DNA from 3 places in the Arthrobacter sp. Soil761 genome. Region 2 is predicted to be linked to each of the others. Evidence: riboswitches for the same ligand, from Rfam matches in the RefSeq annotation. Region 2 holds a riboswitch; each other region holds the start of a gene.

Region 1 (3,907 bases), on a different contig from region 2:
CCGGCGGCCCGTCCAGGAGTACGGCAGGATCCGCGGCGGAGCCCGGCTGCAGGACCACGATCCGGTCCACCAGGTCCTTCCACACGGACACCCGGTGCTCCACCACCACCAGCGTGGCCCCGGTCTTGTCCAGGCACCGCGCCACGGCATCGCGGACCTCCAACACGCCGTCCGGGTCCAGGTTGGCGGTTGGCTCATCCAGGAGGATCAGGCCCGGGCGCATGGCCAGGATGCCGGCCAGCGCCAGGCGCTGCTTTTGCCCGCCGGACAGGGCCGACGTCGGGTGGTCCAGCGGCAGGTGGGACAGTCCGACGTCGGCAAGCGCCTCGTGCACGCGCGCCCAGATTGCTTCCCGTGGGACGGCAAGGTTTTCGGCACCGAAGGCGACGTCGTCCCCCACCCGCGACAGGACCACCTGCGTCTCGGGGTCCTGCTGCATAAGTCCGGCGCGCCCGCGCTGGGCGCGGGGCACGGCGCCGTCAACCAGCAGCGAACCCGACTCGTCGGCGTCCCCCGCCTCGCCGCCGTCGTCGTTAATGTCCCCCAGCACCCCTGCGAGCGCATGCAGGAGCGTGGACTTCCCGGCACCCGAGGGGCCGAGCAGGAGCACCCGCTCCCCCGGGCTGATGTCCAGGTCAAGCGCGTGGACGGCAGGCTTGGCCCTGCCGGCATGCCGCCACCCCCAGCCCCGGGCTGTGACGGCGGCAGGGCGGACGGTGCCGCCGTCACGCTGGGCTGGTGCCATCAGGAGAAGACAGGCTCCGTGGCGGCCTTGCGCGAAGCGAAGGAGCTCAGCACGCCCGTACGCGCCAGGCCGCGCGTGGCCAGCCAGGACAGGGCGCCGGCGAGAATGGCGCCGGAGAGGGTGGTCAGCACGATGTACGCCAGCTTGTCCGCACCGGAGTAGGCGATGTTCCAGCCCCACGGTGCGAACGAGTCATTCAGTCCGCAGAAGAATCCAGCCGCGGCGCCTGCCAGCAGGGAGACGGGCAGGTTGAACTTGCGGTAGACGAAGATGGCGAAGATGATTTCCGCGCCGAGGCCCTGGATGAAGCCGGAGAAGAGGACCGAGGCACCGTACTGGGAACCCATGAGGAGTTCCCCGGTGGCGGCCACGGTTTCACAGAACAGGGCGGCTCCGGGCTTGCGGATGATGAGCATTCCCAGCACGCCGGGAATCATCCAGCCGCCCGCCAGCAGCCCGGTCAGGGGCGGGTAGGCGGCATTCATGGGGGCAGAAAGCGCGGCTGCTCCCTGGTCCCACGCCCAGAAAATGACGCCGCCCGCGATGGCCACCAGCGCGGCGACCACGATGTCCACGACGCGCCAGGACTTACTGGTGGTCTTCTTGATTGCTGCAGTACTCATGTGATCCTCCTGGGAAACAGGAGGGGAAAGTGGACCCGGCTGACGGCTGTTGCCGTGCAGCCGCGGCACTTTGAGAACTCGACTCCCTTGCGCCGGTACTAACCGGATCAGGTTCGAGGGTCTGCGGCTGTCCGCACTCTCAGCGCCCACCTGCGGTGCCCGGCTTGTGCCAGGATGTCCGACGGCGGCGCTCCCCTGTCGTTATTAGTGGTGCTTTTGGATGGGTAAGGCTTTTTGAACTGCCCTTCCGGGCGTGGTCAAGTTTACACCTGGCGGGGGTAGATTGAGGGCCATGAGCGCCATTCCACCGGATGTGACCGGATTCGATCCTGATTCCGCCGACGCCCAGCTGGAGGGGTCACTGGAAGCGTCGATCGCCCGCATCGAGGCGGAGGTCCGGGAGCTCCAGTTCCCCGGCTTTTCGCTGGATGACGCGTTGAACCTGGGCCTGCTCCTGGTGGAGCTGGGCAAGGAGCGGTCCCTTCCCATCGCCATCGACATCACCAAGGGCGAGCAGGTCCTGTTCCACGTCGCGCTCCCGGGCGCCACGCCGGACAACGGGCACTGGATCCGCGCCAAGCAGCGCACTGCCGCCCGGTACGAGGTGCCGTCACTTTTGGTGGGGCTTCGCGGCCGGCTGGGCGGCGGCCGGATCGAGGACAACGCCTGGTTCGATCAATCCCGGTATGCAGCCCATGGCGGCGCCTTTCCGATCTACGTCACCGGCGTGGGCGCCGTGGCCACGGTGACCGTCTCCGGGTTGCCGCAGCTGCAGGACCATGACCTGGTGGTTGAGGCGCTGCGCGACATCCTGGGGTCGTCGCTGCGGGATTAGGCGCCGGTTGACCTGCCGCCAACAGGAAGCCTGCTTAGCTTTTATTAGTAATCATGCTTACTATATTGGTTCCCGGGTTTCGAGGAGGACAGGGCATGGGAGTCACCATGGGCGGTCCCGCGTTCGTTCCCGTCACCAGCGCGGCAGACCAAGGAGCACCATGAGAATCCCGGAATCCAGAGGCCCCCTCAGCAACGCCCTGTTCGCACTCCTTGCGCAGGCTCCGGCCGAAGCCGGGACGGGGCTGGACGGGCTGTACCACCTCGCGGCACGGCAGGTGGCCGGCACTAATGACATCATCGGCGACGAGGACATCCAGCTGGCCCTCTTCTGCCTCTACGAGCTCCACTATTCCGGCCTGGCCGGCGTCTCCGACAACTGGGAGTGGGAGCCGGCGTTAATCCGGGTCCGGCAGCTGGTCGAGGCACCGTTTGAGGCAGCCCTCCGTGCTGCCGCGCACCAGGCCGCCGCAGACTTCGAACTGCCTGCCGGTGCCCTGACCAGCGACCAGGTCGCCGACGTCCTGTTCGGCCTCGCAGCCACGGACACCGGGCCCAGCGTCTCCCGCTACGTCGCCAGGAGGGCGGGCCTGGACCAGCTCCGGGAGTTCCTGATCCACAAGTCGATGTACCAGCTGAAGGAAGCCGACCCGCATACATGGGCCATTCCGCGGCTCAGCGGACGGCCCAAGGCGGCCCTGGTGGAAATCCAGGCGGATGAATACGGCGGCGGCCGCCCCGAGCGCATGCACAGCGCGCTGTTCGCCCGGACCATGCGCGGTTTGGGCCTCGACGTCAGCTACGGCGCGTACGTGGATGCCGTCCCCGCCGTCTCCCTCGCGTCCGTCAACCTCATGTCGCTGTGCGGCCTGAACCGGCGGCTCCGGGGTGCCATCACCGGCCACCTGGCGATCTACGAGATGACCTCCTCCCAGCCCAACCGGTTCTACGGCAACGGATTCCGCCGGCACGGTTTCGGCGCGGACATCACCCACTACTTCGATGAGCATGTGGAGGCCGACGCCGTCCACGAGCAGATCGCAGGCCGGGACCTCGCCGGCGGCCTCGTCGAAGCCGAGCCGGAACTCCTCGCGGACGTCCTGTTTGGGGCCACTGCCGCCATGGCCCTCGACGGCCGGCTGTCCGCCCATCTGATGTCCTCATGGGAAGCCGGGGCATCATCGCTGCGGGCGGCCGTACCGGCGGCAGCATGACTACGACGAAAGCGGTGCAGGCATGAAACCCGGACAGCATGGAACAGGATCGGACATGGACCACGAATCCGCCGCGGGCTCCATCGTGGTCTGCCCGGACGGGCCCCTGATCGTCAGGGGTGATTTCGAGATCGTCACCCCATCCGGGGACGCGGTGCCCCGCGACCGCAGGACAGTTGCGTTGTGCCGCTGCGGCGCCTCGGCCATCAAGCCCTACTGCGACGGCACGCACAAGATGATCAAGTTCCGCACCGAGCCGCCCGCGAAGTAGTCCAACAAGCCATTTAGTCCAACAACCTGCCTGCAGCACGCCACGGCCTTGCCCGGACCGGCACGGGCGTACGGCTAGGCTGGAGGCAGTCCGTTTTCCGCCCGCAAGGAGTAATAGGAATGAACCTTTTCATCAAGCTGCTCGGAACCGGGGTGAGCCTCGGCGCAGGCCTGGCCGGCACCAAGCTGGTCAACACCATCTGGGAGAAGACCACCGGGCA
Region 2 (3,907 bases):
CGTGCCCCACGCCTGCGGACGTCCGCCGCTGGCCTTCGAGGGATTCCTCAGTGAGGTGCTGCTCCAGGTAGCGCTGCGGCGGAAGCGCCAGGCTGTCCATCACCACGTCCGTCCCGTTCCAGGACCAGTTGCTGCGCGGCCGGTCCCAGTACAGCTCGATGCCGTTGCCCTCGGGGTCGGTGAAGTAGAAGGCCTCACTCACCAGGTGGTCGGCGCTGCCGGTGAAGGACCGGGGTTCGTACTGGGCTGCCGTGGCGATGGTGGCCGCCAGGGAAGCCTGGTCCTCGAACAATAGGGCGGTGTGGAACAGGCCGGCCTCTCCCCTGCCGGGAAGGTGCAGCCCGGGGGCCGGCGCCAGGTGGACCAGCGGCCTGCCGAGCCTGCCCAGGTAGAGCCCGCCGTCCTGCTCCGCCACCGCCTCCAGGCCCAGTGCGCGCTGGTAGTAGTCGGTCATGACCTTCATGTCGCCCACCTTGAGCATTACCGTGCCCATGGCGAGGTCGGCAGGAAGAAGATCCTGGCTGCTGGCTGCGTCGGTCATTTGAAGGCTCCTTGTGTTGGAGGCCGTCACTTCGGCGGCCTGTCACATATTAAAATTACTTGAAGCTTCAATTTATTCCAAGTAGCGGAACCAAATAACTCAACGGATGATGCGGCCGCCCAGCACCACGTGCTCCAGCGCCGTGATCGTGTCCGGGGTGGTCCGGGGGTCGTCCCGGCACACCACGACGTCGGCCCGCGCGCCTTCCTCCAGGTTGTCAGCGCCCAGCCACGCACGCGCTGCCCAGCAGGCGGCATCCAGGGCCGCATGCATGGGCAGGCCGGCCCCGCGCAGGGCGAGGATCTCATCTGCGATCCTGCCGTGCCGGATCACGCTGCCTGCGTCCGTGCCGGCAAAGATCCGGACGCCGGCGGCATGGGCCTCCGCCACCCGTTCCAGCCTGCGTTCCCACAGGGCACGCATGTGGGCGGCGTAGCGCGGAAACTTTGCGTCCGCCTGCTCCGCGATATCAGGAAAGGTGGCGATGTTGATGAGGGTGGGCACGATCGGTACGCCCTGCTCCACGAACCGGGGCAGGTGGCGCGGCAGCAGCCCCGTGGCGTGCTCAATGCAGTCAATGCCGGCGTCCAGCATTTGGTCCAGGGTGTCTTCGGCGAAGCAATGTGCCGTGACCCGGGCACCTTCATCATGGGCAGCCTGCACAGCGTCACGCACGACGGCGGCAGGAAAGGAGGGCGCAAGGTCGCCGGCGCTCCGGTCGATCCAGTCGCCCACCAGTTTGACCCAGCCGTCGCCGTCGCGCGCTTGCTTCCGCACGGCCTCCACGAGCCCGTCGGGTTCGACCTCCGCCGCGAAGCCGCGCAGGTAGCGGCGTGTGCGGGCCACATGCCGTCCTGCACGGATCAGTACCGGGAAGTCCCGGCCGCCCTGCATCCAGCGGGTATCGGCAGGTGAGCCGGCGTCGCGGACCAGCAGGGTTCCGGCGTTGAGGTCAGCCAGCGCCTGCTCCCGGGCAACGGCGGGTTCCACCGGGCCGTCGGGACCCAGGCCGATGTGGCAGTGGGCGTCGACGAACCCCGGCAGCACCCAGCCGTCGAGTTCCCGCGCCGGAGGGGCAGCGGGCCGGCTGAACGTGAGCTTGCCGTCCACCGACCAGAGTCCATGGTGTACCCGGTCCGGTGCGGCCAGGACGGGTCCGCGAAAGTAGATGATGTCTGCCATCGGGCTTCCTTTCGATGCCCGGTCAGGCTAGCACCCGCAAATGTGACACCGCCCTTCCGGGGGCCTGTGGTAGCTTCTTCTCTGACCACACGGGAGCCCTTGCAGGGGCTGAGATCGGGCTGACGCAGCCTGCGACCGTTGAACCTGTCCGGGTAATGCCGGCGAAGGAAGTGAGTATTCCCTTGAGTACGCAAAACACCCAGTTGAACCCTGCCCACATGCCGTCCACCGGGGGTTCCGGAGCCGGCTCCACGCCCCAGGTGAACCAGTCCGAAGTGACCCGGTCCCTGGCGTCGCATTCGCTGGCCTATATCGACGACGCCGGGTCCGGCATCCGGGTACCCGTCACGGAAATTGCCCTGGAGCCATCGCCCAACGGCCAGCCGAACGCACCGTTCCGGACCTACCGGACGGCGGGGCCGGGAAGCGACCCCGTCCGCGGCCTGGAGCCCTTCCGCGCGGAGTGGATCGTGGCGCGCGGAGACACCGAGGCCTACAGCGGCAGGGAACGCAACCTGCTCGACGATGGCCGCTCGGCCGTCCGCCGCGGCGCCGCCTCCGCGGAGTGGAAGGGCGCGCAGCCGGTGCCCCGCCGCGCCGTCGACGGCCGGACGGTGACCCAGATGCACTATGCCCGGCAGGGCGTCATCACGCAGGAGATGCGCTTCGTGGCGCTGCGCGAGAACTGCGATGTGGAACTGGTCCGGAGCGAACTGGCCGCCGGCCGCGCCATCATTCCGAACAACATCAACCATCCGGAGTCCGAGCCGATGATCATCGGCAAGGCCTTCCTGGTGAAGATCAACGCCAACATCGGAAACTCGGCCGTGACGAGTTCCATCGCGGAGGAGGTGGACAAGCTCCAGTGGGCCACGCAATGGGGCGCCGACACCGTTATGGACCTGTCCACCGGCGACGACATCCACACCACGCGGGAATGGATCATCCGCAACTCCCCCGTCCCGATCGGCACCGTGCCGATCTACCAGGCCCTGGAGAAAGTCAACGGCGAGGCCAACGCGCTGACCTGGGAAATCTTCCGGGACACCGTCATTGAACAATGCGAGCAGGGCGTGGACTACATGACCATCCACGCCGGCGTGCTGCTTCGCTATGTCCCGCTGACCGCCAACCGGGTGACGGGCATTGTGTCCCGCGGCGGCTCCATCATGGCCGGCTGGTGCCTGGCCCACCACCAGGAGAACTTCCTCTACACGCACTTCGATGAGCTGTGCGGGATCTTCGCGAAGTACGACGTTGCCTTCTCCCTGGGCGACGGTTTGCGCCCCGGTTCGACGGCGGACGCCAACGACGCCGCCCAGTTCGCGGAACTGGACACGCTCGCCGAGCTCACCCAGCGCGCGTGGGAGTACGACGTGCAGGTCATGGTGGAGGGGCCCGGCCACGTTCCCTTCCACCTGGTCCGGGAAAACGTCGAGCGGCAGCAGGAACTCTGCAAGGGGGCCCCGTTTTACACCCTGGGCCCGCTGGTGACAGATGTTGCTCCGGGCTATGACCACATCACCTCAGCGATTGGTGCCACCGAGATTGCCCGTTACGGCACCGCGATGCTGTGCTACGTCACCCCGAAGGAACACCTGGGCCTGCCCAACAAGGACGACGTGAAGACCGGCGTGATCACCTACAAGATCGCCGCGCACGCGGCGGACCTGGCCAAGGGGCACCCGGGGGCGCATGAGCGGGACGACGCCTTGTCCAAGGCGCGGTTCGAATTCCGCTGGCGGGACCAGTTCGCACTGTCCCTGGACCCGGTGACGGCTGAGGCGTTCCACGACGAGACGCTGCCGGCTGAGCCTGCCAAGACGGCGCACTTCTGTTCGATGTGCGGGCCCAAGTTTTGCTCCATGCGGATCAGCCAGGACATCCGCGACGAATTTGGTTCCGCGGAGGCGCAGGCGGCACTGGCCGATGCTGCGGCCGGGATGCGCGGGAAGAGCGAGGAATTCCTGGCGGCCGGCGGCAAGGTCTACCTGCCGGAACTGCGGGTGCCTGCTGACAGCTAGGACGCGCGGGCCGGCTGGCTCCGGCTGACCTGGCTGATGAACTGCCGGATGGCCCGGTCCCCGTCCGGGGAGTCATGGGGCCGGTGTCCTCCCGCGGCAACGCGGTGCAGGGCCCCGGTCTCCCGGAGGTACCCGGCGATTTCCTCGTAGAGCGGTTCCC
Region 3 (3,907 bases), on a different contig from region 2:
CCAGTCCTCCACGGGAAGCTGCGGTACGGCAGCAATGCGGTAGCCGCCGTCGGGCAGTTGGACAATTTCCTGCTCGGGCATGTTGAGGCTGGCCCCGCCGCGTTCCCGCTCCAGGGCCACCCGCTTCAGGCCCACCTCGCGGAGGAGCCGCAGCACCGGCGAGGCCGTCCCGGCGTCGAGGTCTTCCTGCGCACCCTTGTAGCTGAGCTTGTCGCGGCTGCGGACCCGTGCCCGCCTGACGCCCACCGACACAACCGTTGCGTCGCCGTCGAGCGCGAAGTCCCATATGAAAGCCGAACAATCCTGGCCCGGCAGCAGGCTTCCTGCCCCCTCGCTGATCACTTCCGGGTGCAGCGGAATCCGACCGTCCGGAGCGTAGAACGTCTGGCCACGTCGCCGGGTCTCGGCGTCCAGGGGACCTCCCGGCGCAACAAACGCCGGCACATCGGCGATCGCGTACATTACCCGGTAGCCGTTCCCGTCCGGTTCGATGAACACCGCCTGGTCCAGGTCCGTGGAGGAGGCCGGATCGATGGTCACGAACTGGACGGCGGTCAGGTCGTAGGACGGAAGCTTCAGCGCTGCCACAGCGGCCCGGGCATCCGCCACTGCCTCAGCCGGGTACGGTCCCGGCAGTTCAAGTTCGGTGCGCAGCAGGCCCAACGCCTCTTCCAGGGCGTTCGTGTGGTCATGGACGTTTGGAGCCAGCCGATGATGTGACACAAAAGTCAGCGTAGCTCCAAGTCCGCCGATATGGCATCAGGCGGCGGCGGCGTCCAATGCGTCGAGGAGGGAGGCGGCAGCGGCGGCGGGATCGGAGGCCTCGGTGATGGCGCGCACCACCACGATCCTGCGCGCACCGGCTTCCGCCACCTGGTGGACGTTTCCGTGGTCAATGCCGCCAATGGCGAACCAGGGCACGGGGTCCGCCGCCTGCCGTGAGGCCTCGGCGGCATACTTCACCAGGTCAGTGCCCACGGCGGACCTGCCGGGTTTGGTGGGGGTTGCCCAGACCGGACCCACGCAGAAGTAGTCCAGCCCGGCTGGTCCGGCAGTTGCTGCCAGGGCGGCGTCCACCTGCCCGGTGGTGTGGCTGGAGAGCCCGATGGCGGCGTTGCCGTTGACCAGCGTGCGCGCCGCCGCCAGCGGCAGGTCCTTCTGGCCGATGTGGAACACCGGTGCCCCGGAGAGGACGGCGATGTCCGCACGGTCATTGACCGCCCACAGCTTTCCGTGCCGTACCGCGGATTCCTTCAGCACCGCCAGGAGGTCCAGTTCCTCGGCCGCCTCGATGGTCTTGTCGCGCAGCTGGATGATGTCCACGCCACCGGCGAACGCGGCGTCAACGAACTCCGCGAAGTCGCCGCGGTCCCGGCGCGCATCGGTGCAGAGGTACAGGCGGGCTGCCTTCAGGGCGTCGTTGTCCCGTGAATTGACGACTTCGGTGGCTGGAGCGTGGTGGCCGGCGGGAAAGGAAGGGGTGGACACATTCATGCGTGCAAGCCTAGTTCCTCTAAACTGGGCTGGTACTGCGGGAGCCCGCGGCGGCTGTCACAAAGCGCCGGGCTGAGAGGGCGTCAGAGCCGACCGCTTGACCTGATCCGGTTAATGCCGGCGTAGGGAAGGAACCCACATGCGTACCCCCTTCACCCATCACCCCGGGTCCGCCCGCAGCTCCATTCCCTCCACCCTCCGGGCCGACGTTGCCGTCATCGGCGGGGGAGTGGTGGGGCACGGCATTGCCTGGGAGGCGCAGCGTTCAGGGCGCTCGGTGGTCCTCATTGATGACGCGCCCGGTACCGGCGCCAGCTGGGCGGCGGCCGGCATGCTGGCTCCCGTCAGCGAACTGCATTACCAGGAGGAAGAGCTCCTGGAACTGATGCTTGACGCATCATCGCGCTGGCCCGGGTTCGCCGCCGGGCTGGGCAGGGCAACGGGCGCGGATTCCGGATACCTGACGACGCCGACCCTCGCCGTGGGTGCCGACGCGGCCGACCGCCGGGCGCTGATGGACCTGCGCACAGTCCAGCAGGCCAACGGGCTGGCGGTGGAACCCCTGACCGTGCGGGAGGCCCGGAAGCGTGAGCCGCTGCTCAGCCCGGCCATTGCGTGCGCACTTGATACCCCGGCGGACCACCAGGTGGATCCCCGGCGCCTGGTGGCCGCCTTGCGGCTGGCCCTGGCCGGCGCAGCGCAGGAGCAGCCCCAGCTGGCGGTTGCCGGGGCAGTGGAAGGTTTTGCCGTGCCGGAGCGGGCAGCCGGGCTGCTGTGGGAGGGCGGAACGGTTTCCGGGGTCCGCCTGGCCGGGGGCGGCACGGTGCTGGCAACGGAGACCGTGGTGGCCAATGGCCTGCAGGCGGGGGCGCTTGACGGCCTGCCGGACGGCCTTGAGCTGCCGCTGCGGCCCGTGCACGGGGATATCCTGCGCCTTGCCGTTCCCCGCCACCTTCAGCCCTTGGTGACGTCAACGGTGCGCGGCCTGGTCCACGGCATCCCCGTGTACATCGTTCCCAGGCAGGACGGGACCGTGGTGATCGGAGCCACGCAGCGGGAGGATGCCCTCTCCGATGCCGTGAGTGCCGGCGGTGTCTACCAGCTGCTGCGGGATGCGCAGGCTCTGGTGCCCGCCGTCGCTGAACTCGAACTCATGGAATGCACCGCCCGCGCCCGCCCCGGTACCCCTGACAACGCGCCGCTCCTGGGCCGGGTGCCGGCCGCTCCGGGCGCCGGGGGAGGACAGGCCGGGCACGTCCCCGGACTCATCATCGCCGCCGGGTTCTTCCGGCACGGAGTCCTGCTCACTCCCGCCGCGGCGGCCATCTGCAGGGAACTGCTGGACGGCAGGGCCGATCCCCGCTGGGGACCCTTCAGCCCGGACCGGTTTTCCAGGCCGGCAACGGCAGCAACAAGCCCCCACATCAAGGAGACTGCGTGAACATCACCCTTAACGGAAACCCGCACACGGTGGCCGACGGAGCTTCGATCACCACGCTGGTCAGCGAGGTCACCGGACGCCCGCTGGCGGACAACGGACAGGCGACCGACGGCGGGAAACTCGGCGTCGCCGTCGCGCACAATGCCCAGGTGGTGCCGCGCAGCCAATGGTTCGCCACCGCGCTCGCCGACGGCGACGACATCGAACTTGTTACAGCAGTACAGGGAGGCTGACGCCATGACCGAAACCAGCACCATCAACCCTGCAGGAAACGCCGGTGCCGGCGACGCCCTGGTGATCGACGGCGTCGCGCTGGGTTCCAGGCTCATCATGGGCACCGGGGGAGCGCCCAGCCTCGATGGCCTGGGCGCGGCGCTCCTTGCCTCCGGCACCGCGCTGACCACCGTGGCCATGCGGCGCTACTCCACGGCTGAAACCGGCTCGCTGTTCCAGCTGCTGGTGGATCATGGAATCCGGGTCCTGCCCAATACGGCCGGCTGCTTCACGGCCAGGGACGCGGTCCTTACCGCGGAACTGGCCCGGGAGGCCCTGGAAACAGACTGGGTGAAACTGGAGGTCATCGCCGATGAACAAACCCTCCTGCCGGACGCCGTGGAACTGGTCGAGGCCACCGAGCAACTGGTCAACCGCGGCTTCAAGGTCTTCGCCTACACCAACGACGATCCCGTGCTGGCCCTGCGGCTGGAGAACCTTGGAGCCACCGCCGTCATGCCGCTGGGTGCCCCGATCGGCACCGGCCTGGGGATCCTGAACCCGCACAACATTGAGCTCATCGTTTCCCGGGCCTCCGTGCCCGTGGTCCTGGATGCCGGCATCGGCACGGCATCCGACGCCTCCCTTGCCATGGAGCTGGGCTGCGACGCCGTGCTGCTGGCCACGGCCGTGACCCGCGCCCAGAACCCCACGCTCATGGGAGAAGCCTTCAAGCACGCGGTGATCGCGGGCAGGATG

The links. Region 2 has a riboswitch for thiamine pyrophosphate ahead of thiC (phosphomethylpyrimidine synthase ThiC). Riboswitches for the same ligand answer to the same signal wherever they lie in the genome.
Region 1: another riboswitch for thiamine pyrophosphate. It lies ahead of ASG79_RS13855 (ECF transporter S component); the one in region 2 lies ahead of thiC (phosphomethylpyrimidine synthase ThiC).
Region 3: another riboswitch for thiamine pyrophosphate. It lies ahead of thiO (glycine oxidase ThiO); the one in region 2 lies ahead of thiC (phosphomethylpyrimidine synthase ThiC).

Annotation. Positions count from the first base shown of each region.
Region 1 covers NZ_LMSF01000023.1:373,530-377,436, forward strand. The annotation lists gene ASG79_RS13850 (ABC transporter ATP-binding protein) at 1-745, opposite strand, end outside; gene ASG79_RS13855 (ECF transporter S component) at 745-1,368, opposite strand; TPP riboswitch at 1,435-1,575, opposite strand; gene ASG79_RS13860 (heme-degrading domain-containing protein) at 1,661-2,203, shown strand; gene ASG79_RS13865 (iron-containing redox enzyme family protein) at 2,364-3,416, shown strand; gene ASG79_RS13870 (CDGSH iron-sulfur domain-containing protein) at 3,472-3,687, shown strand; gene ASG79_RS13875 (DUF4235 domain-containing protein) at 3,807-3,907, shown strand, end outside.
Region 2 covers NZ_LMSF01000001.1:222,300-226,206, forward strand. The annotation lists gene ASG79_RS01085 (VOC family protein) at 1-541, opposite strand, end outside; gene ASG79_RS01090 (amidohydrolase family protein) at 641-1,723, opposite strand; TPP riboswitch at 1,803-1,910, shown strand; gene thiC (phosphomethylpyrimidine synthase ThiC) at 1,942-3,747, shown strand; gene ASG79_RS01100 (alpha/beta fold hydrolase) at 3,744-3,907, opposite strand, start outside.
Region 3 covers NZ_LMSF01000032.1:38,197-42,103, reverse strand. The annotation lists gene ASG79_RS21685 (RNB domain-containing ribonuclease) at 1-723, opposite strand, end outside; gene thiE (thiamine phosphate synthase) at 760-1,494, opposite strand; TPP riboswitch at 1,522-1,641, shown strand; gene thiO (glycine oxidase ThiO) at 1,634-2,935, shown strand; gene thiS (sulfur carrier protein ThiS) at 2,932-3,168, shown strand; gene ASG79_RS21665 (thiazole synthase) at 3,173-3,907, shown strand, end outside.